Regions from separate parts of the Agarivorans albus genome, predicted to be linked through region 4. Evidence: predicted binding sites of a transcription regulator. Region 4 holds the regulator's gene; each other region holds the start of a gene.

Region 1 (5,463 bases), 430 kb from region 4:
GCCCAGAAATATCTAACACTACTCTCTCCTGAATGATGCGCACCATTTTGGTGCTCCTGCACTGAGTTTAACCTCAAAAAGCAGAGAGTGACTAATTAGCCTCCCCCTGCTGCGGCCGCTCCAGCGCCAAATGCGTTAGCGCGGTGCAAGAATACGGTTATGGGCTTAGACGATGCAATTTCCTTGCCTGAATCATCAACTAGCTGCACCTGAATTGTATGGGCGCCGCGATCAATGTTGGTGAGCTGGAAGCTACCCATTTTAGTGATTTGCCCCTGTGGCACGCCGTCAAGCACCAATTTGTAGCCCATGCTGTTTAAGGGAAGCGGGGTAGAGCTAGCACTGATTGAGATCTTGCCTTCGTTATCACGAATGGTTTGCTCATGGCTCGGGCTAGTGATGTTCACTTGATACTGAATTGGCTTTTGTTTCTTTTTCAGTGGGGTACGCGGTGTCACAATAGGGCCTTCAGTGGCTGGCGGAGCAACGTCTACCTTGAGTTCAGTGGCACCAACCTGAGGGCGGTCTGAGAAATGCGTTACACCATCCTGATCAACCCATTGGTAAATTTTGTCAGCAGCTTGGGCACCAAAGACTACGCCACTGATTAATAAAGCTATAGCAAACCATTTGCTCATTAATAATTCCTCCATTCAACTTGCTAAAGGTGGGCAAAAACGTATTGAAAAGCAATAAAAAAACCCGCTTTAAAGCGGGTTTTTTAAGCCGTGTAACGTTTTGTTTATACGCTGTAGTACAATTCGAACTCAAGTGGGTGAGTTGTCATGTTGATGCGCTCAACGTCAGCAGATTTCAATGCGATGTAAGAATCGATGTAATCGTTGCTGAATACGCCGCCAGCAGTTAAGAATTCACGGTCAGCATCTAGGTTAGCTAGTGCATTTTCAAGTGAAGTTGCCACTTGTGGAATTTCAGCCGCTTCTTCTGCAGGTAGGTCGTATAAATCCTTGTCCATAGCGTCGCCAGGGTGGATTTTGTTTTTGATTCCGTCAAGGCCAGCCATCAACATTGCAGAGAATGCTAAGTATGGGTTGGCTGTTGGATCCGCAAAACGTACTTCAATACGACGCGCTTTAGGCGATGGTACTACTGGGATACGAATAGACGCTGAACGGTTACGCGCTGAGTAAGCTAGCATAACTGGCGCTTCGAAGCCTGGTACCAAACGCTTGTAAGAGTTAGTTGAAGCGTTAGCAAAAGCGTTAATGGCTTTAGCGTGCTTGATGATACCGCCAATGTAGAACAATGCAGTTTCAGATAGGCCGCCGTATAGGTCGCCAGCAAATAAGTTTTCGCCGTCTTTCCAAATTGATTGGTGAACGTGCATACCGCTACCGTTATCACCAACAACTGGCTTAGGCATGAAGGTTGCTGTTTTACCGTAAGCGTGAGCTACGTTATGAACAACATACTTAAGAACCTGAGTTTCATCGGCTTTTTCAACGATAGAGTTGAATTTAGTTGCGATTTCGTTCTGACCAGCTGTTGCTACTTCGTGGTGGTGAGCTTCAACAGTTTGACCCATTTCTTCAAGAACTAGACACATTGCTGAGCGAAGGTCTTGTGAAGAATCAACTGGAGCTACTGGGAAGTAACCGCCTTTAACGCCAGGACGGTGACCAGTGTTGCCGTCTTCGAAGTGCTTGTCTGAGTTCCAAGATGCTTCATCAGCATCAATTTTGTACATAGAACCTGACATGTCAGTTTTGTATTTAACATCGTCAAACAAGAAGAACTCTGGCTCAGGACCAAAGTATGCTGCATCAGCAATACCAGTAGAACGCATGTACTCTTCAGCACGCTTAGCTACAGAACGTGGGTCACGGTCGTAACCTTGCATTGTAGAAGGCTCTAGAATGTCACAACGGATGTTTAGTGTAACTTCTTCAGTGAATGGGTCTAATACAGCAGTAGCTGGATCAGGCATCAATACCATGTCTGATTCGTTAATGCCTTTCCAACCTGAGATTGAAGAGCCATCAAACATTTTACCGTCTGAGAAGAAATCTTCGTCAACTTGGTGAGATGGAATAGATACGTGTTGCTCTTTACCTTTAGTATCAGTAAAGCGTAGGTCAACAAATTTAACTTCTTGCTCTTTAAGCAAAGCTAAAACTTCTGCAGACATGTTTTTAACCTCCAGTGTCATCAAAATTGATGGTTCAATCGATTTAATAGTTATTTATACGAATAATCGTGGTTGTGTTGCATCAAGCTAAAACTATGCCAACACATAAGGTGCTGATTTTAATGGCTAAAAATTGATTAGGCATCAATTTAGTGCAGAGCTTTGCACTTTGTTGGTGCTATTCTTGTCCATTTTGGTGCAGTGAGTTTTTGGCCTTAGCTATCATACCCTAATTGGGTAGCGGAAAAACCGTGATCAACTTAAAACTATGAGAATTTGCCGTTTATATGTACAATGGCGCACTTTTTACTTTTACCTCACAATAAAAAGGGCTGAAAGCCGTGCTAGATAAGTTAAGAAACATCGCCATTATTGCTCACGTAGACCACGGGAAAACTACCCTGGTAGACAAATTACTGCAGCAATCTGGAACCCTACAAACGCGTGGTGATGCTGAAGAGCGGGTAATGGACTCAAACGATCTTGAAAAAGAACGTGGTATTACCATTTTGGCAAAAAACACGGCGATTGAGTGGAACGATTACCACATCAACATCGTAGATACCCCTGGACACGCCGACTTCGGTGGTGAGGTAGAACGTGTTTTATCTATGGTTGACTCTGTATTGTTGTTGGTAGATGCCCAAGAAGGCCCAATGCCGCAAACCCGTTTTGTTACTCAGAAAGCCTTCGCTCAAGGTTTAAAACCTATTCTGGTAATCAACAAAATCGATAAGCCAGGTGCTCGTCCTGATTGGGTAATGGACCAAGTATTTGATTTGTTCGATAACTTAGGTGCTACCGATGACCAGTTAGATTTCCAAGTGGTTTACGCATCAGCGTTAAACGGCTGGGCTAGCTCAGAAGAAGGCGTAGAAACTGATAACATGGAACCGTTGTTCCAAGCTATCGTTGATAACGTTGCTCCACCTGAAGCGAAAGAAGGCGAAGGTTTGCAAATGCAAATCTCTCAGCTTGATTACAACTCTTATGTTGGTGTTATTGGTGTTGGACGTGTATCACGCGGCAGTGTTAAACCAAACCAACAAATCACTGTTGTGGGTGCCGATGGTAAAACCCGTAACGGGAAAGTGGGTCAAGTATTAGGTTACTTAGGCCTAGATCGCCATGAAGTAACCGAAGCTAACGCCGGTGACATCATCGCTATTACTGGTTTAGGCGAGTTAAAAATCTCTGACACCATTTGTGATCAAACCAATGTAGAAGCATTGCCTGCCTTGTCAGTGGATGAGCCTACCGTAACCATGACTTTCCAAGTAAACACTTCTCCGTTTGCTGGTAAAGAAGGTAAGTACGTTACCTCTCGAAACATTCTTGAGCGTTTACAACAAGAGTTAGTGCATAACGTTGCGCTACGTGTTGAAGAGACTGATGATCCAGATAAGTTCCGTGTTTCTGGTCGTGGTGAGCTACACCTAGGTATTTTGATTGAAAACATGCGTCGCGAAGGCTTCGAGCTAGCGGTATCACGCCCAGAAGTAATTCTGCGCACTGTAGATGGGCAGTTAGAAGAACCTTATGAAGTAGTGACTATTGATGTTGAAGAAGAGCATCAAGGTAGCATTATGGAGCAGCTTGGTTTGCGTAAAGGCGAGCTAACTGACATGGCGCCAGATGGCAAAGGCCGTATTCGTATGGACTTTATGATCCCATCACGTGGTTTGATTGGTTTCCAAACCGAGTTTATGACCTTAACCTCAGGTTCTGGTCTGCTTTACCATACGTTCGATCATTACGGTCCACACAAAGGTGGAGTAATTGGTCAGCGTCAAAATGGTGTGCTTATTTCTAATGCAACCGGTAAAGCCTTAACGTACGCCTTGTTTAACCTTCAAGAGCGTGGCCGTTTGTTTACTCAGCATGCTGATGAAGTTTATGAAGGTCAGGTTGTGGGTATTCACGCTCGTGACAACGACTTAACAGTAAACTGTTTGAAAGGTAAGCAGCTAACTAACGTTCGTGCATCTGGTACCGATGAAGCGCAAGTACTTACGCCGCCAATCGTAATGACCCTTGAGCAAGCGCTTGAGTTTATTGATGACGATGAGTTGGTAGAAGTAACACCAGAGAACATCCGTATTCGTAAACGCCACTTAACTGAGAATGAGCGTAAACGTGCATCTCGCCCGCCTAAAGCTTAAGGTGAACTAAGATTTATAAAGGCAGCCTAGGCTGCCTTTTTTATTGCATGTTTATACCTGAAGTAACTATCTATTCTGGCTCACAGCATCTAACTGATTAGTGCTCGCTAATAGTGCAGGGCTGGGGTTGACCGTTTGTTTTATTAGTTCAAACAAGGGTTGATATAACAGCGGTAAGTGTTCTTGGAAACGTTCGACCGTAATATGGTAAGCCGCGCGGATGCCATGATAATCGATATTTGGCCCAATTCTGGTCATTTTAATGCCGAACATAGAAAGGCTGCGAGCAAGTTTGGGCTCAACCATTACGTACGCATGTTTTATTCCGCACTGCTCGGCAACAATTGATGCCGCTAAATACAAGCTCATAGTGATATAGGGAAAAGTTCGCAGTTCCTTTTGGCTAAATACGCTTAAACCCGCTCCAGCTGGTGCAGCGCCATTTTTGAGATCGATTTTTCGGCGACGAAACTGGGTGTCTAGGGCCACCCGCGATACTTCACAAATGCTCTCTTTAGCAAAGTTATCGGGGTGTAGCTCTTGATGACTAATCACTGATTGGCCAGTGTCTAGCAAAGGTATGCTTTGCTGCTTGCTGGGGCTAACCATTCTTAGGCATCCTGCATCTAAGCCGGAGTTAAGGTGCTGAACTCGGCAGTAATGGGAATAACTATCGTAAACATCGCGCTCCATTTGCTGGTTATTACTTGGCTCAAACTGAAACTCTTCGCAGTAAACGCGATGCCGTAATTGATAGATTTTGGTTACCTCTTCCTGATTGCTCGCAATACTGGCTTGAAAGTAACGTTGGTAACGTTGCGCGAGTTCGTCCGCTTGATGCTGTATAGCTAGTTGCTTTACTGACGATGCTGATAATTGCAATTTTCTAGGAGCAATTGCACTGGGTTGTTGATAACTCACAAGTAAACCTAATTAGTCCCTTAAATGTCTAGCAAGGCTAGTCATTCACCATAGTTACATTATTATCAATTAGAGTGGTTTTTATGAATTTAGTCACTTTTTATGGATGGTTATTGTCTACAAATGTGTCCTAGCGCATATTTGGTGTTATGAAAGCCTTATTCATTTTATTGGCATATTGTAGTGCGATTAGCCTTGCTGGGAACTGTGTAACACTTTTAGCTATTCGAG
Region 2 (5,463 bases), 650 kb from region 4:
TTGATATTGCTCCCAAACTTGAGCTGGGCCAGGCAAGGTACCTAGGCTAGTTTGTACTTTTGCCGCCGATACACTCCACAACAATAAGAACAAAGCAATGGCCAAAATCGGCAGCCCTATTCGTTCAAATATTTCGGTGCATTGCTGCTTTGGGTTTTCACCGCTGGCCAAGCGAACCACTGGTACCATAGGGCTTAATCCTACAGTTTCTAAAGAGTGAATTAACTTGTCTTTCATCTCTACAACTCCTTTTGCAAATCTCGATGCCGGGCCCTTAAGCCCGGCCGCTCTCAATAACGATTCGGCTTAGATCTTGTCGTCTTTTTTCAGGCCAATCGAAAACTTATCAAGATACGCATTGGGTTTTGAACCATCGTAAACAATGTTATCAATGAAGTGTTTTTGTGGCGGTTTAAAGCCACTCTCGGTAGCAAAATCAGGAAACTCGCTAGCATCAATCACACCATCAGCAATTAACTCTTTAGCGGCAATTGCGTAAATGTCTGGGCGATATACTTTCTTAGCGATATCCATGTACCAAGAGTCTGGTTTGTTGTCAGAAATCTGTCCCCAACGACGCATCTGCGTTAGGTACCAAATTGCATCGCTGTAGTAAGGGTAAGTCGCGTTGTAACGGAAGAATACGTTAAAGTCTGGCACTTCGCGCTTATCGCCTTTTTCGTATTCAAAGGTACCCGTCATACTGTTGGCAATTACGTCGTAATCGGCACCAACATATTGGCTTTTAGAAAGAATCTTAACGGCTTCTGGACGGTTTTTGTTGTTCTCTTCATCCAACCACTTGGCTGCACGAATCATCGCTTTCACTACGCGAATGTGAGTATTTGGGTATTCATCAGCCCAACCTTTACTTACACCAAATACTTTCTCTGGGTTGTTTTTCCAAATCTCATAGTCGGTAACAACTGGAACACCAATGCCCTTAAATACGGCTTGTTGGTTCCAAGGTTCACCCACACAGTAACCGTAGATAGTGCCTGCTTCCATGGTTGATGGCATTTGCGGAGGTGGCGTTACAGACAACAGCGCATCAGCATCAATTTTGCCTGAGGTATCGCCTTTGTGCGGCGCGTAGTAACCAGGGTGAATACCGCCAGCAGCTAACCAGTAACGTAACTCGTAGTTATGCGTAGACACCGGGAACACCATGCCCATGTTAAATGGCTTACCTTGGTCGATGTAACTATCAACTACCGGCTTAAGCGCATCGGCTTTAATTGGGTGAACAGGTTTGCCATCTTTATGTGGCACGTGCGGTTTCATCTGTGCCCAAATATCGTTTGATACGGTAATAGCGTTACCGTTTAAGTCCATGCTAAACGCCGTGATAATGTCGGCCTTAGTACCAAAGCCAATGGTTGCCCCTAGAGGTTGGCCAGCCAACATGTGAGCGCCATCTAGCTCACCAGTAATAACGCGGTCCAATAATACTTTCCAGTTAGCTTGTGCTTCTAACTGAACATACAATCCTTCGTCTTCGAAGTAGCCTTTTTCATACGCCACTGCAAGTGGAGCCATGTCGGTAAGTTTAATAAAACCAAACTTAAGATCTTCCTTCTCTGGCTCTCCCACTTCTGCGTGACTAAAGCCAATAAAACTGGCTGATACCACTGCAGCGGCGATGGTCGTCTTAATGATTTTTTGTAAGCTTAATGGTGCTGATTTCTGCATTCCCTGCTCCTAATACCCATTTGGAAGTAACTAATTTGTGATAACACTTAGGGAGTAGCTAAGGATGTGCCAAGATCTAGATCACATTTTTTTAACACCAAAAATCATTAACTTACAAACACTATTACCCCTAAAGGAGTATTCGTGTTTTTTCATAAAATTCACTAACTTAGAACAGGCACGCACAATATTGGCGCATAAAAAAACCGGCTTAAAGCCGGCTTCTTTTAATTGAGTTTTCTATTAACCAAGAATAGCTAGTAACTCAACTTCAAATACTAGGGCAGCAAAAGGTGGAATTGCTGCACCCGCACCTTGAGAGCCATAAGCAAGCTCTTGAGGAATGTATAGCTTCCATTTGTCGCCCACTTTCATGCGTTGTAGCGCTTCAGTCCAACCTTTAATTACACCATTTACTGGGAATTCTGCAGGTTGACCGCGCTGTACAGAGCTGTCGAATACTTCACCAGAAATTAAAGTACCTTCATAGTGAACTTGTACTTTGCTGCTAGCACTTGGTGATTCGCCTTCACCTTCAACTAATACTTCGTATTGAAGACCAGATTCAGTTTTATTGATTTCTGGGCGTTTGCCGTTATCAGCTAAGAAGTTTTCGCCTTCAGCCATAGCTTCTTTATGTTGCTCAGCTTTTTTTGCTTCAATTTCTTTAGTAATTTCTTGGAAAGCCGCACTAATAACTGCTTCATCAAGCTGTGGTTGCGCGCCTTGCATTACGTCACGAATACCGTCAAGCATTGCATTCACTTCTAAGCCGTCGAATGCTGCACGCTCAATTTGCTCACCAATTTGAAGGCCGTAGCCGTAACTTGCTTGCGCTGCTGCGCCTTGATATTTATCGCTCATTTGAACTCTTAATTCTGATCGTTAAAAAGAGCCAAAAGATTACCACAAAGTGACTAGAAAAACCGTTGGTCTGCGGCTAAATGCGCCTTTTTTTGAACAAAGTAACTGCTGGCAAATTCTACTTGGCGTTGCTCACCAGTAAATTTAAAGCCCATATGGCGATAAAAGCCCTCTGCACGCGGGTTATCTTGCATCACCCAGCAGTACACATCCTTCTGCGCAGTGCTCTGACAAGCTTGTTCCAATAGAGCTCTGCCCCAGCCTTGGCCAATGACATCTGGTTGTAAATACAGTGCTGCCAATTCAACCTCTGGCGTTTGCTCTTCAAGCATTAAAAAACCCTGTATGCCAGTCGTGTTTAATACCCAAATTTGGTTTTCTTCACTGCTAAGACGTTGCAACCACAGTTGCTGATGCAGTTCAAATGGTAGGGCTTGGAACATATCGGAAATGAGTTGCTGAGAGTAGACATGCTGCCAGCTTCGTCGCTGAACCCGGCAGATGTCTTCGGCATCACTTAGGCTAGCTAGTTTTATCGACATCGGACTGTTTAGAGGTCTCTTTAGCATCAAAACTTGCGGGTCGAATACACTGCGGTGATTTACCCTGGGCAATGGCTTGCTTTTCTAGTTGAATGGCACGTGGCATCCGCTCTTCTAAATCAGAGATACGCGTTTGATTTGAAGGGTGAGTTGACAAAAACTCAGGTACTGAACCACCACCCGCTTTAGCCATATTTTGCCAAAGAGCAACACTTGCACGAGGATTAAAGCCGGCACTGGCCATTAAGTCTAAGCCCATTAAATCTGCTTCGCTTTCTTGGGTACGACCATAAGGTAATAGCACGCCGTATTGCACTCCTAAACCAAGTGCAGCCATAGCGGCTCCCTTATGTTTTACATCGTCACTTACGCCAATCGCCACTGCCGCTACTGCGGTGCCTATTCCAGCAATTTGATTTTGTGATAAGCGCTCGTTGCTATGCTCCGCTAATACGTGTGCTATCTCATGGCCTATAACCGTTGCCAACTGGTCTGGGGTTTCGGCCACCTTGATTAGACCGGTATATACGCCCACATGTGCACCGGGCAAGGCAAACGCGTTTACTTGGTCAGAATCAAATACTACTACTTCCCAGTCTTCATCACCGTAGTGACCAGGGATTTCTGCAGTAACCGCGTTTGAAACACAAGCAACATAATCATTAGTGGCTTTGTCGGTATAAATCTTTTCTTGTTTTTTGATCTCCTCAAAAGACTGAGCGCCTAAGGCACTCATTTTTGAGTCATCATAAAGTAACACCCGTTTGCGCCCAGTAGGAGAAGCAGAGCAGCTAAGCAAAGCTGCAATTGAGCTAACAATAATGGCGTTTTTTAAGATCTTATTCATTCATGCATTCCATTTCATTACTGCCTATATCGGCAATCACTCCTTTAATACTAGCGGTAAGCCAGCACTAACAAATACAACTTTATCGGCTTTTGCTGCTAAGGCTTGGTTTAGTCGCCCAAGTTCATCTGCAAACCTACGCCCCATGGCATTGTCTGATACCAAACCCAAACCCACTTCGTTACTCACGATAACTACATCACTATCCAGTTCATCCAAGCTTGCCAGTAGTGCGGCAGACTGCTGTTGAATATCGAGTAACTGCTGGTCTACAGATTTATTGGTGCATAGCCACCACCCTAACCAAGTAGACATGCATTCTACCAATATTGGCTGCTTTTTAGCGGCGTATCTGAGCACTACTAGGCTTAACACTTCTTTAGAATAATCCAATTCATGGGTCTCAAAAGAAGCTTTACGCAATGACCGATGATGAGCAATCCGTTGGCTCATTTCTTCATCACTCGCCTTCGCAGTAGCAATATATACGGGCTTAAGCTCACTGTTGCTTTTAAACTGCTGTTCAGCCCAAGCGCTTTTACCGCTTCTAATGCCACCTAAAACAAGACTTATCATCATGCTACCTAATGATTTTTAACAAAGAATAACATAGTCAAAGGGCTGCTTGGAACGTTGGTAATGAGACAATATGAGTGAGCGATAAGCATAAAAAAAGCGGCTAATAGCCGCTTTTCTTTAAGTTTTTTAATTAACTGGTTAAGTCATCAAAGAACTTTTTAACACCGTCGAAAAAGCCTTCAGCCTTAGGCTTGTGCTTGCTGCTCGCAGAACCACCACAACTTTCTTCAAAATCTTTAAGTAGCTGTTTTTGCGTTTCGTTTAGCTTAACCGGCGTTTCTACAATTACTTTGCAGATTAAATCGCCAATTGGGCCACCACGTACCGATTTAACCCCTTTTCCACGCATTCTGAACATACGACCAGTTTGCGTTTCGTTAGGTACTTTTAGATTAACTCGACCATCTAAGGTTGGTACTTCAATCTCGCCACCTAAAGCAGCTAAGGTAAAGCTAATTGGCACTTCGCAGTAAAGGTTGTTTTCTTCACGTTGGAAGATTGGGTGCTCTTTAACATGTACTTGTACATATAAATCACCGGCTGGAGCACCGCTCTCGCCCGCTTCACCTTCACCCGATAAACGAACGCGGTCACCAGTATCAACGCCAGCTGGGATGCTGACTGATAGTGTTTTTGAGCGTTCGTAACGACCTTCGCCATGACACTTATGGCAAGGATCTGAAATAATTGAGCCTTTACCTTTACAGGTAGGACAGGCTTGCTGAACAGCAAAGAAGCCTTGACGCATCTGTACTTGGCCTTGGCCATGACAGGTACCACAAGTTTTTGGTGTTGAGCCTTTTTTAGCGCCGCTACCATTACACTGCTCACAGTGTACTAAAGTAGGTACGCGGATTTCTTTCTTAACGCCTTTAACCGCTTGCTCTAAGCTCAACTCTAAGTTGTAGCGAAGATCCGAGCCACGTTGAGGCTGACGAC
Region 3 (5,463 bases), 1.4 Mb from region 4:
TAAGTTCCTCACAGTATACGTCATGACGAATTCGAAATGCTTCTTGTACGGTATCGGTTTTATAAGCAACTACCGGGCGAAGATACTCTGCAAAGTGCTGAGCAATTAGCTTAGCTTCTCGCTTAACCAATAACGAAATGCCACCTCTCACAACAGCCCCAAGATAAGGGATACTTGCTAGGTTTTTCACATGTTTGTTTCGGATCATAAAGCGCTCTCAAAGCTTCAAACTTTCTAAACATAACATTTAGATTTTAGAAACAATTTAGAATTATAAAAGGCAGGCTTGCAGAAAAAACAAAGCGCAGAACTAGGCTGCGCTTTGGATGTACAATGCTAAAACTTAGCGACTTTTAATTAAGCATTATGCGCGGCGACGAACAGCTGCCAAGCCTAATAGACCTAATCCAAAGATAGCTAATGTTCCTGGCTCTGATACTTGTGCAGCAGAGATAGCGAAACCAGCTTTCAATTCGTTAGTTTTATCTTCTTCTGTAAGGAAGCCAATACAAGTTGCGTTTGGTCCACAATCAATATCACCTAATACTTCTAAACCTTGTAGGCGAGTAGTTAGGGTGTATACATAGTCATCGTAACCTGGAATTGGTAGTACGAAGCTATTTGTTAAGTAAATGTCATCACCCACTTCTGTGTATGTAACATCTGGACCCAACACGATAGTGAATAAGTCAGAACAGCCTTCTTGGTTAATACCGGCTTGTCCTACCAACTGAGTTGGCTCGTACTTACAAACATTGTTAGTTGGTGTGTTGTAGGTTTCTTCAAAAATCACACCGAACTGAAGTACAGGTGCTGGAGCTAATGGGAAAGCAACAGGTGCTGTAGGTGCAAGGAACAAACCATCAAACAATGTAGCTGCTACTAGAGTATCACCAGTTACACCCCAGTTTTCGTGTACAAGGCCAGTACCTTCTGAAAATGCTAGAGCACCAACACCATCTACAACACTGGTAGTCACAGTACCTGATTTAGAATCTTCAATATTCAAAGCACTTTTCTTAAGATCTGGGTTTTCAGCAGCGTACGGGTCACCCCAAGCAAGAGACTTAGGAAGCTCGCCACCAAAAAGTGGGTCAAAATCATCTAAAGTTTCGCCAGTTGCATCAATACCCGTTGGGTCAATTGAACCAGCATCAGAAGTCCACTGATCGAAACCAGCTTCGTTTAGGTAATCCCAGTCAGTGATAAGAGCAGCGTTAGCAGAGATGCTTGCAAAACCTAAGCTAGCCGCCAAGCATGTAAGTTTTAATTTGTTCATGTCACCCATCCATTTGGTCAGTACGATTCGAAATACAAGTCATACAAAGCAATCTAGGTGCCAACTTTAAAAAACCTTTAAAAGCAGTAGCTTAAGAAATAACCAAATCATTGAAGTAAATAGGATGTAAAAATTACTGACACAAAAACCCATTATGTTTACCACCGTAAAAGATCCTTAAGATCCTTAAGATCCTTAAGATCCTTGTTCTAAAGCTTAATGTATGAAGATTACCCTTACTAAATCCAATTAACGATTTACCTTGGACCAACAAACAACATTCTGCTGTTAAGTTGCTAAGCACTATAAAGGTAGATGAGAAAGCAGAACCTTCGAACAAGACAGTTACGATTGAGAATTTGAGCTTTGGAAGTGAGAGTTTCTTGAAGGAAATAAAAAATTACTGCTGCGAAAGCGCAGCAGTAATTATATAAGAGCAGCTAATTAAGCGCGGCGACGAACAGAAGCCAAACCTAGCAAACCTAAGCCAAAGATAGCTAAAGTACCTGGCTCAGTTACTTGAGCAGCAGAAATAGCGAAAGCTGCCTTTAATTCGTTCTTCTGGTTTTCTTCAGTTAAGAAACCAATACATGTAGAGTCAGGACCACAATCTAGATTATCTAATACAGTTAAGCCTTGAAGACGAGTAGTTAAGGTATACACGTAATCGTCAAAACCAGGAATTGGTAGAATGAAGCTGTTTTGAAGGTAGATATCGTCACCAACTTCAGTAAACGTAACTCCGTCATCTAGTACCAATGTGAATAAGTCAGCACAACCAGCTTCATTAATGCCAGCTTCACCTACTTTAGTATCACCGTATTTACAGGTGTCATTAGTAGGAGTGTTGTACGTTTCTTCAAACAATACATCAAACTCAAGAACCGGCGCAGGAAGTGCAGGGCCAACAAAAGGAGCTAGAGGTTGCAGAAACAAGCCATCAAACAAAACTGCTGAAGACAAAGTATTGCCAGTTACACCCCAGTTTTCATGGGTAAGGCCTGTACCTGTTACGAAATCCAATGCACCAACACCGTCAACTACACTTGTACTTACTTGACCAGACTGAGCGTCGTCAATCTCAAGTGAACTTTTGATAAGTTGAGGATTTACAGCGCCGTATGGTGTACCCCATGCAAGGCTTTTAGGTAACTCACCACCAAAAAGAGGATCAAACTCATCGGCTGTTGCGCCGCCGGTATCAATACCTAGTTGGCCAGCGTTTGAACTCCACTCTTTAAAACCCGCATCATTCGAGTAATTCCATTCAGTGATTAGTTCAGCGTTAGCAGAAATACTTGCAAATCCTAGGCCTGCAGCCAAGCAAGTAAGTTTCAATTTGTTCATTTCACCCATCCAATTTGGTAATAGCGTTTAGATATAAAGACCGTGCATAAAGCAAAACTCGGGCCAAATATAATTAATCAATATTAACAAATAGTTATACTCTAAAAACAAATAAATCAATTATGATGTGTAAAACTTACTGACATAAAAAACGCTCAGCTTTCTTCTTTTAAAACTATCTTTTTGGCTATCTTAAATACCATTCGCTGCAAGGGATTACGATTACCCATTGGTCGCCACGTTTTCTTAAATCGATTTCGATAAGCATCAAAATGTAAACCGTAAGGTGCGGTAATTAGATCTCCACGATTAAGTAGGATTTTTAAAACATACGTACCCGCTATACCACCACACATCTTCACCGCCATAGGCATCGATGGTCCTTTTTTAGCGTGAAAATCTGCTCGACTAGGGTCAACTAGATAAGGGCGCTGCAACATTGCGGGGGATAAACCAATTAAGAACTTAATATATTGCTCGTTTTCACTAGTGGCATCTTCAAATCGAAAATACTCTTCGTAATTCATACTGCCAGGCATAAAACACAAAAATGCACAGCCCATACCTAACGGGGCAGCAGTAACTAAGGGGATCTTTTTCTCTAAACACTTTTGAAAGACCAACTTTCGCGCAGCCAAGGCAAAAAAGTCTAGGCTATCTACATATACGTCCACACCTTCAAGGAACTCATCAACATTGTGCTCAAAAATACCTTCAGGGAAGGACTTCACCTCCGCTTCAGGGTTTATATCTAAGCAGATGTTTTCCATTACTTTTACTTTGTCTTGGCCAACGGTAGACATAAACGCGCCAGCTTGACGATTAAAGTTGTGAACTTCATATTCATCAAAATCAGAAATGTGAAACTTGCCAACCCCCAAGCGCGCCAAGGTAACAATGTGCTCACTGCCAACGCCCCCGGCCCCCGCCATTGCAACACGCTTTCCACGTAACACCTGTTGCTCTGCTTCCGTTACCCAACCGATATTCCGAGAAAACGCATCTTCGTAATTAAAACTCATAACTAGTTAGCCTTATAAGATTGACGACATCCATTCGCCTGCATATAACCACGAACAACATAGCAACTTGCTCTAATGCATAGTAAAAATTAAGATTAAAAGGTCATTCAAGGAAGAATATAGTATGAAACTCGCCTTCATCGTAATCCTAGCCTCTTTTTCATCTCTGTTTAGTGTAGAAGCTTCCAGCGCACTTGCAGACACTATAGAAAAAATCAAACCGTCTGTTGTAGGAATTGGCACCTACAATAAACTAAATTCTCCTAGAGCCAGCTTGCGCGGTACCGGATTTGTTGTTGGCTCTCACCTTATCGCCACCAATGCACATGTGATCCCAAAAAGCCTAAACCAACAACAAAACGAAAAGTTAGTTGTATTTGTTGGCCAAGGTCGCTCGCCAGAACTACGTATTGCCAGCGTAGTTGCTAGCATTGAACAACACGATTTAGCCATACTAAAAATTGAAGGCAAAGCCCTAAAACCGCTAATGCTTTCAAACCAGAAAGTTCACGAAGGAGAACTATATGCCTTCACGGGCTTCCCAATAGGTGCTGTATTAGGCCTATATCCAGTTACGCACCGCGGGATTATCTCAAGTATTACACCCGTGGTTATACCGGCGAGAAATGCCAGCGAACTAAACCTTGCTCAATTAAAACGTCTCAAATCACCCTATAATATTTATCAACTTGATGCCACTGCCTATCCTGGTAATAGTGGCAGCCCCCTCTATCACCCAGAAACAGGCGAAGTTATCGCTATCATCAATAAAGTTTTTGTCAAAACGACCAAAGAAGCCGTGTTGGCTGACCCAAGCGCGATCAGTTATGCCATTCCGGTAATTCATCTAAAGCAACTTCTCAGCAGCCTGAAGTAGTGTTTTGAAAACTTACGGATACAAAAAAGCCCTTATAAGTAAGGGCTTAATTAGTATTCGTACACTTCTAAGAAATCCTGTTTTTAGAACGGGATATCATCATCAAAGTCCATAGGAGGCTCATTAAACTGCTGAGTTGCCTGCTGTGGAGCTTGTTGAGGTGCCGGAGCTGGTTTAGGCTGTTGCTGATAACCACCTTGCTGAGGCGCTTGCTGCTGCGGAGCTTGTTGCTGGAAACCACCTTGCTGAGCAGGGGCTGCTTGAGGCGCAGCTTGTTGCTGTTGGCCGCCCCAGTTACCTTGTTGCTGCGGGGCACCACCACCCATGTTTTGCCCTTGCCCACCACCTTGACGTCCACCTAGCATTTGCATCACGCCATTAAAGCCCTGCACAACCACTTCGGTAGAGTAGCGATCTTGGCCACTTTGGTCTTGCCACTTACGTGTTTGTAATTGACCTTCAATGTATACTTGCGAACCTTTTTTAAGGTACTCGCCTGCAACTTCGGCTAACTTGCCAAACAACACTACACGGTGCCATTCAGTACGCTCTTTTTGTTCACCACTTTGCTTGTCTCTCCAGCTTTCTGAAGTTGCAATAGTAATATTGGCGACGGCCCCTCCGTTTGGCATAAAACGAACTTCAGGATCTTGTCCTAAGTTACCAACCAAAATTACTTTATTAATGCCCCGAGTGGCCATGTATATCGCTCCTATGTTCTATCTGTTGTGGCGAGGAAGACCCGCTATCATACTAGGCTGCACGCACCAAATCCAATGCTCTAGCCAATTCAAATTCTTTTGTTTTAACTTTAAGGTAAACAGTATTGTCACTTGCAATAACAACTGCTTCTACAACCCCAGGTAAAACCTGCAGTTTTTCTAAAATGCTAGCAGGTTGATCGGGAGATGATATCGTTAATGAATAACTTTTTATGC
Region 4 (5,463 bases):
AGCAGCTGGCAGGCATTTTTACCGATGGCGACTTGCGTCGTATCCTTGATCAGCGCATCGACATTCACGATACCCAAATTGGCCAAGTGATGACGCAGAACCCCAAAGTAATTGACGACAATTGGCTAGCCTTTGATGCCTTAAAGTTAATGAAAACCAAGTCAATTAACGGCTTGTTTGTGCTAAACAATAAAGCCGTTGTGGGTGCATTTAATATGCATACCTTATTACAAGCCGGAGTTTACTAGTGACAATTAACACGCCCTATGGCGCGGTTAGCCAAAGCAATTTTGACGCGGCAGCAAAAATTAAACTTTTAGTTTGCGATGTAGACGGGGTTTTCTCCGATGGTCGCATTTATATGGGCAATGACGGAGAAGAACTTAAAGCCTTTCATACCCACGACGGATTTGGCATTAAAGCGCTACTGAATATCGGCGTCGAAGTCGCTATCATCACCGGCCGCCAATCAAATATTGTGCAACAGCGTATGCAGGCTTTAGGAATTACTCGTATCTACCAAGGCCAACAAGACAAACTCGTCGCCTACCAGCAAATGCTTGAACAATTGTCACTAGCTCCTGAAAACGTAGCCTATATTGGTGATGATGTGGTCGACACCCCAGTAATGCACGACTGTGGTTTAGGTGTAGCCGTGCAAGATGCTCACCCCTTGTGTAAACAACGTGCCAACCTTATCACCCAAACCCGTGGCGGTTTTGGTGCGGTTCGAGAGCTTTGCGATCTAATACTGCAAGCAAAAGGCGAGCTTGATAATGCTCAAGGTATGAGTGTATGAATCGCCCAACCTGGTTCTTTGCAGGCTTATTTCTCTTGGCCTTGGTGCTGTGGCAGCTTAGTCCTTCGGAAACTCAGCAGCTAAGTGCTAAACGCGAAGCCAGCAAACCAAACTTTGTTGCCGAAAAGCTCTACAGCGTGAGTTTTGGCGAAGATGGTAGCCCGCGCTATCGGATCTATGCTGAGGAAATGGAGTTTTTTGAACAACTTAAGCACACAACTTTTGCTCAACCAAAGATCTTAGTGTACCCAGATCCAAGCCAACCTGTATGGCAAATTGTGGCCGATCACGCTACAGTACAGCAGCAGCAAAACGTCATTTTAAATGACAATGTAGTAATTAAAAATTTAAGCCGTGGCGAGTATGTTCGCGACTTAATAACCGAAAAATTGGAGATCGACCTGCAAACAGAAACCATGAGCAGCGATCAACCTGTTACCGTTTATGGCCCTTCATACGAACTGTATGGCGTTGGCATGGACGGTGATTTAGCCAACGAAATAGTGACTTTATTAGATGATATCGAAGCGGTTTACCACAACCCACAAGAGTAAGTTAGCACTTGCGGCTAGCTTGTTTATGCTTTCTTGGGGTTCACAAGCACTAGAAGACGACTTCAACAAACAAATTATTGTTGATGCTGACCGCCAGCAGGTCAATATCAAAGAAAACCGAGTCACCTTTTACAATAATGTTGTGGTGACTCAAGGCTCGATTAAAATGCACGCCGAAGAACTCAGTGTTATTGGTAGCGAAGAAAAAGGCAGCGAAGTAATGATCGCTAAAGGCGAACCCGCAACGTTTTATCAATTACTTGATAGTGGCAAGCCAATTGAAGCTGAAGCGAACGAAGTGCGTTACGACCTAAAAACCCAAACGCTAACACTCACCACCAATGCTCAACTCAAACAAGAAGAGAGCTTGGTAAAAGGTAAAATGATCAAATACAGCATCAACAAACAAGAAATGGTGGCACAAGGCGACGAAAATAGCCGTGTAACTACTATTTTCCTGCCTCAGCAGCTTGACGAACTAACGCCCAAGGAAGACCAGCAATAATGAGTACGCTAATTGCTGAAAACCTAGCTAAAGCCTACAAGGGCCGTAAGGTAGTTAAAAACGTTAGTCTAAATGTAGAAACCGGTAAAATTGTTGGCTTGTTAGGTCCAAACGGCGCTGGCAAAACAACCACTTTTTACATGGTGGTGGGCTTGGTGCCTCGTGACCAAGGCCGAATCCTCATCGATGATGACGATATTTCTAGTACAGCGATGCATACCCGCGCACGCAAAGGCATTGGCTACCTTCCGCAAGAAGCGTCCATCTTTCGCCGCTTATCTGTGGAGAAGAACATACTCGCCGTATTAGAGACCCGAAAAGACCTCGATAAAGAGCAACAAATTGGTGCATTAGACGACCTTCTTGAAGAGTTTCACATTGGCCATATTCGCAAAAATCTAGGCATGAGCTTATCGGGTGGTGAGCGTCGAAGGGTTGAGATTGCCCGAGCGCTAGCCGCCGCACCTAAGTTTATTTTGCTTGACGAACCCTTCGCAGGGGTAGATCCTATTTCTGTTATCGATATTAAAAAGATCATTGAACACCTACGTGATCGCGGTCTAGGTGTACTAATTACCGACCACAATGTTCGAGAAACTCTCGATGTTTGTGAGCATGCCTATATCGTTAGCCAAGGCGAATTGATAGCCTCAGGAAAGCCAGAAGAAATTCTCGAAAACGAACATGTGAAACGAGTTTATCTCGGAGAACAATTCAAGCTATAGTTAAAGTGCAAGTTTAAAAAAAGACAATAAGAAGAAGGAACAGCGGTAGTTAATGAAAGCATCTTTGCAGTTGCGTCTTGGTCAGCAGTTAACCATGACCCCCCAGTTACAACAGGCCATTCGCTTACTCCAGCTTTCAACACTGGATTTACAGCAAGAGATTCAAGAGGCTCTGGAAAGTAACCCTCTGCTTGAGGCGGATGAGTCTCACGCCAGTGATAGTGACGCAACCGACGCTAAATCTGCCAATGAGAAGTCTACCGAGGCCGAATCCACTGCGGACATAGACAACAGTCAAATTGAAGCAGGCGATGCCATTAATCAAGAAACTGTTTCTGACGACCTCCCTGTTGACTCTACTTGGGACGATATCTACAGCGCCAGTTCTGCCCCAGCCAGCTCATCTGGCAGCGCCGTGAGCGATGACAACGATATGTTGTTTCAGGGCGAAACTGTCGACTCTTTACAAGACCACTTATTGTGGCAAATGCAACTCACTCCATTTAGTGAAGTAGACCAAGCTATTGCTTTAGCCATTATTGATGCAGTAGATGAATCGGGCTACCTCACCCAAGACTGTGAGCAGCTACTAGAAGGCTTACGTTCAAGCGATAACAATGACTTAGATGTAGAGCTAGATGAAGTAGAAGCAGTACTTAAACGCATCCAACATTTCGATCCAGTTGGTATAGCAGCGCGCTCGCTGCAAGAGTGTTTACTAATCCAATTAAGCCGTTTTGCCGAAGACACCCCTTGGCTAAATGAAGCCAAAGATGTAGTTTCAAATCACATTGATGTATTAGCTAATCGCGATTTTCGTCTATTAGCCCGCAAAACCAAACTTAAAGAAGACCAGTTACGCGAAGTCATGCGTTTGATTCATACGCTTGAACCTCGACCAGGTAACGCGGTAGAGCCTAACCAAGCCCAGTATGTTATCCCGGATGTATCGGTTGTAAAACGCCAAGGCCGCTGGGTTGTAGAGCTCAACCCAGATGCAATGCCTAAGTTGCGTGTTAACTCCCACTATGCATCTTTAAGTAAAACCTCTACCAACGCTAACGATACCCAGTTTATTCGTAGCCACTTACAAGAAGCCAAGTGGTTTATTAAAAGTATCGAGAGCCGAAATGAAACCCTATTAAAAGTATCCAACTGCATTGTTCATCATCAACAGGCGTTTTTTGAATATGGCGAAGAAGCCATGAAGCCAATGGTACTGAACGATGTGGCAGAAGCTGTAGAAATGCACGAATCCACCATTTCCCGGGTAACCACCCAAAAATTCATGCATACACCTCGCGGCATCTTCGAGCTTAAGTATTTCTTTTCTAGCCATGTGGCTACCGATGGTGGAGGTGAGTGCTCATCAACCGCTATTCGTGCATTAATCAAGAAACTGGTAGCTGCCGAAAATACCAGTAAACCACTCAGCGACAGCAAAATTGCTGATATTTTGGCAGATCAGGGGATCAAGGTGGCAAGACGTACGATTGCTAAATATCGTGAGTCTTTAGCAATTCCACCTTCTAACCAACGTAAGAGCCTTATCTAAGGCCACTAAAAGGGGAAGATATCTATGCAAATTAACCTTACTGGACACCACGTAGAAATAACTGAATCTTTGAAAGAATATGTCCACACCAAGTTTGCCAAACTCACCCGACGATTCGATCAGATCAATAACGTTCACGTCATCCTCAACGTAGAAAAACTGAACCAAATTGCTGAAGCCACATTACATTTAAACGGCGGCGAAGTATTTGCAACCTCTGAGCATTCTGACATGTATGCCGCCATCGACAGCCTGATTGATAAACTTGATCGCCAAGTCATCAAACATAAAGAAAAACTTAACAAACGTTAGCCACCCCCATGCAACTAAATAAAGTACTTAGCTTGGACTGCACCCAAAGTGCAGTTCAATGCTCTTCAAAAAAACGCGCCCTAGAAATAGTAAGCGAACTGGCTGCCAAGCAGCTTGATACCACTACCCAATGCATTTTTGAAAGCTTGTTAAATCGAGAAAAAATGGGCAGCACAGGTATTGGCCAAGGTATTGCTATTCCTCATGGCCGTATCGACAACCAGCATCAAGCCACAGCGGTTTTCTTGCGTTGCGATCCCCCTATTTCCTTCGATGCTATAGATAACAAGCCGGTAGACTTGGTATTTGCATTACTAGTACCCGAAGATCAATGTAAGCAACATCTTAATACTCTAGCTCAAGTAGCTGAAAAACTTAACGATAAGCAAATATGTAAACAACTTCGTTGTGCACAAAGTGATGACGAATTGTACGACATCATGGTAGCCTAATACTCTAATCAGCCTTAGGGATTATCATGGAACTGATCATCGTTAGTGGGCGCTCGGGTTCAGGTAAAACCGTCGCCTTAAGAGTATTGGAAGATCTCGGCTACTATTGCGTCGACAATTTGCCGGTTGTGCTTTGGCAATCACTTATCGACAACTTAAAAAAAACCTATTCTAAAGTAGCAATTAGCATTGATATTCGAAATCTTCCCGATGAGCTATCACCGGTAGGACAGCTAATACGAGACGCTGGACCAGACATTAATCTGTTAAGCATTTTTTTAGATGCGAAGGATGAAGCGCTGATCCGCCGTTACAGCGAAACACGCAGGGTACACCCGCTTAGCCAAAGCAATTTATCTTTAGCAGAAGCGATTGAATCAGAAACCGAGCTATTAGCCCCCATTTCTAGAAATGCCGATTTGCGTATCGACACTTCCCGTTTATCGGTACACGAGCTAAGCGGCTTAATTCGCTCGCGCGTTACTGGTGACCAACAACAACAGCTAATTTTGGTGTTCGAATCCTTTGGATTTAAAAATGGTGTGCCTAACGATGCCGACT

What was found. The regulator sigma-54, encoded in region 4, starts transcription at its own class of promoters, with help from an activator protein. The targets are predictions, from matches to a motif close to GTTGGCACGNNNNTNGNNT.
Region 1: glnA (glutamate--ammonia ligase) is a predicted target of sigma-54. The motif match lies at 2,234-2,252, and genes of this name have one in related genera.
Region 2: K5620_RS05990 (CmpA/NrtA family ABC transporter substrate-binding protein) is a predicted target of sigma-54. The motif match lies at 1,748-1,766, and genes of this name have one in related genera.
Region 3: K5620_RS18485 (THxN family PEP-CTERM protein) is a predicted target of sigma-54. The motif match lies at 2,676-2,694, and genes of this name have one in related genera.

The regions. Positions count from the first base shown of each region.
Region 1 is NZ_AP023032.1:218,397-223,859, forward strand. It holds gene glnL (nitrogen regulation protein NR(II)) at 1-46, opposite strand, end outside; gene K5620_RS01050 (DUF4124 domain-containing protein) at 96-638, opposite strand; gene glnA (glutamate--ammonia ligase) at 743-2,149, opposite strand; gene typA (translational GTPase TypA) at 2,491-4,311, shown strand; gene K5620_RS01065 (PEP-CTERM/exosortase system-associated acyltransferase) at 4,378-5,232, opposite strand.
Region 2 is NZ_AP023032.1:1,296,897-1,302,359, reverse strand. It holds gene K5620_RS05995 (ABC transporter permease) at 1-237, opposite strand, end outside; gene K5620_RS05990 (CmpA/NrtA family ABC transporter substrate-binding protein) at 307-1,692, opposite strand; gene bamJ (BamJ family beta-barrel-assembly machinery protein) at 1,936-2,556, opposite strand; gene K5620_RS05980 (GNAT family N-acetyltransferase) at 2,610-3,098, opposite strand; gene K5620_RS05975 (M48 family metallopeptidase) at 3,079-3,945, opposite strand; gene cobU (bifunctional adenosylcobinamide kinase/adenosylcobinamide-phosphate guanylyltransferase) at 3,982-4,524, opposite strand; gene dnaJ (molecular chaperone DnaJ) at 4,655-5,463, opposite strand, start outside.
Region 3 is NZ_AP023032.1:4,081,484-4,086,946, forward strand. It holds gene K5620_RS18475 (PEP-CTERM/exosortase system-associated acyltransferase) at 1-208, opposite strand, end outside; gene K5620_RS18480 (THxN family PEP-CTERM protein) at 365-1,279, opposite strand; gene K5620_RS18485 (THxN family PEP-CTERM protein) at 1,724-2,626, opposite strand; gene K5620_RS18490 (ThiF family adenylyltransferase) at 2,782-3,648, opposite strand; gene K5620_RS18495 (S1 family peptidase) at 3,773-4,525, shown strand; gene K5620_RS18500 (single-stranded DNA-binding protein) at 4,609-5,226, opposite strand; gene K5620_RS18505 (MFS transporter) at 5,279-5,463, opposite strand, start outside.
Region 4 is NZ_AP023032.1:648,110-653,572, reverse strand. It holds gene K5620_RS03145 (KpsF/GutQ family sugar-phosphate isomerase) at 1-248, shown strand, start outside; gene kdsC (3-deoxy-manno-octulosonate-8-phosphatase KdsC) at 248-799, shown strand; gene lptC (LPS export ABC transporter periplasmic protein LptC) at 796-1,353, shown strand; gene lptA (lipopolysaccharide transport periplasmic protein LptA) at 1,379-1,858, shown strand; gene lptB (LPS export ABC transporter ATP-binding protein) at 1,858-2,583, shown strand; gene K5620_RS03120 (RNA polymerase factor sigma-54) at 2,636-4,138, shown strand; gene hpf (ribosome hibernation promoting factor) at 4,163-4,450, shown strand; gene ptsN (PTS IIA-like nitrogen regulatory protein PtsN) at 4,459-4,902, shown strand; gene rapZ (RNase adapter RapZ) at 4,929-5,463, shown strand, end outside.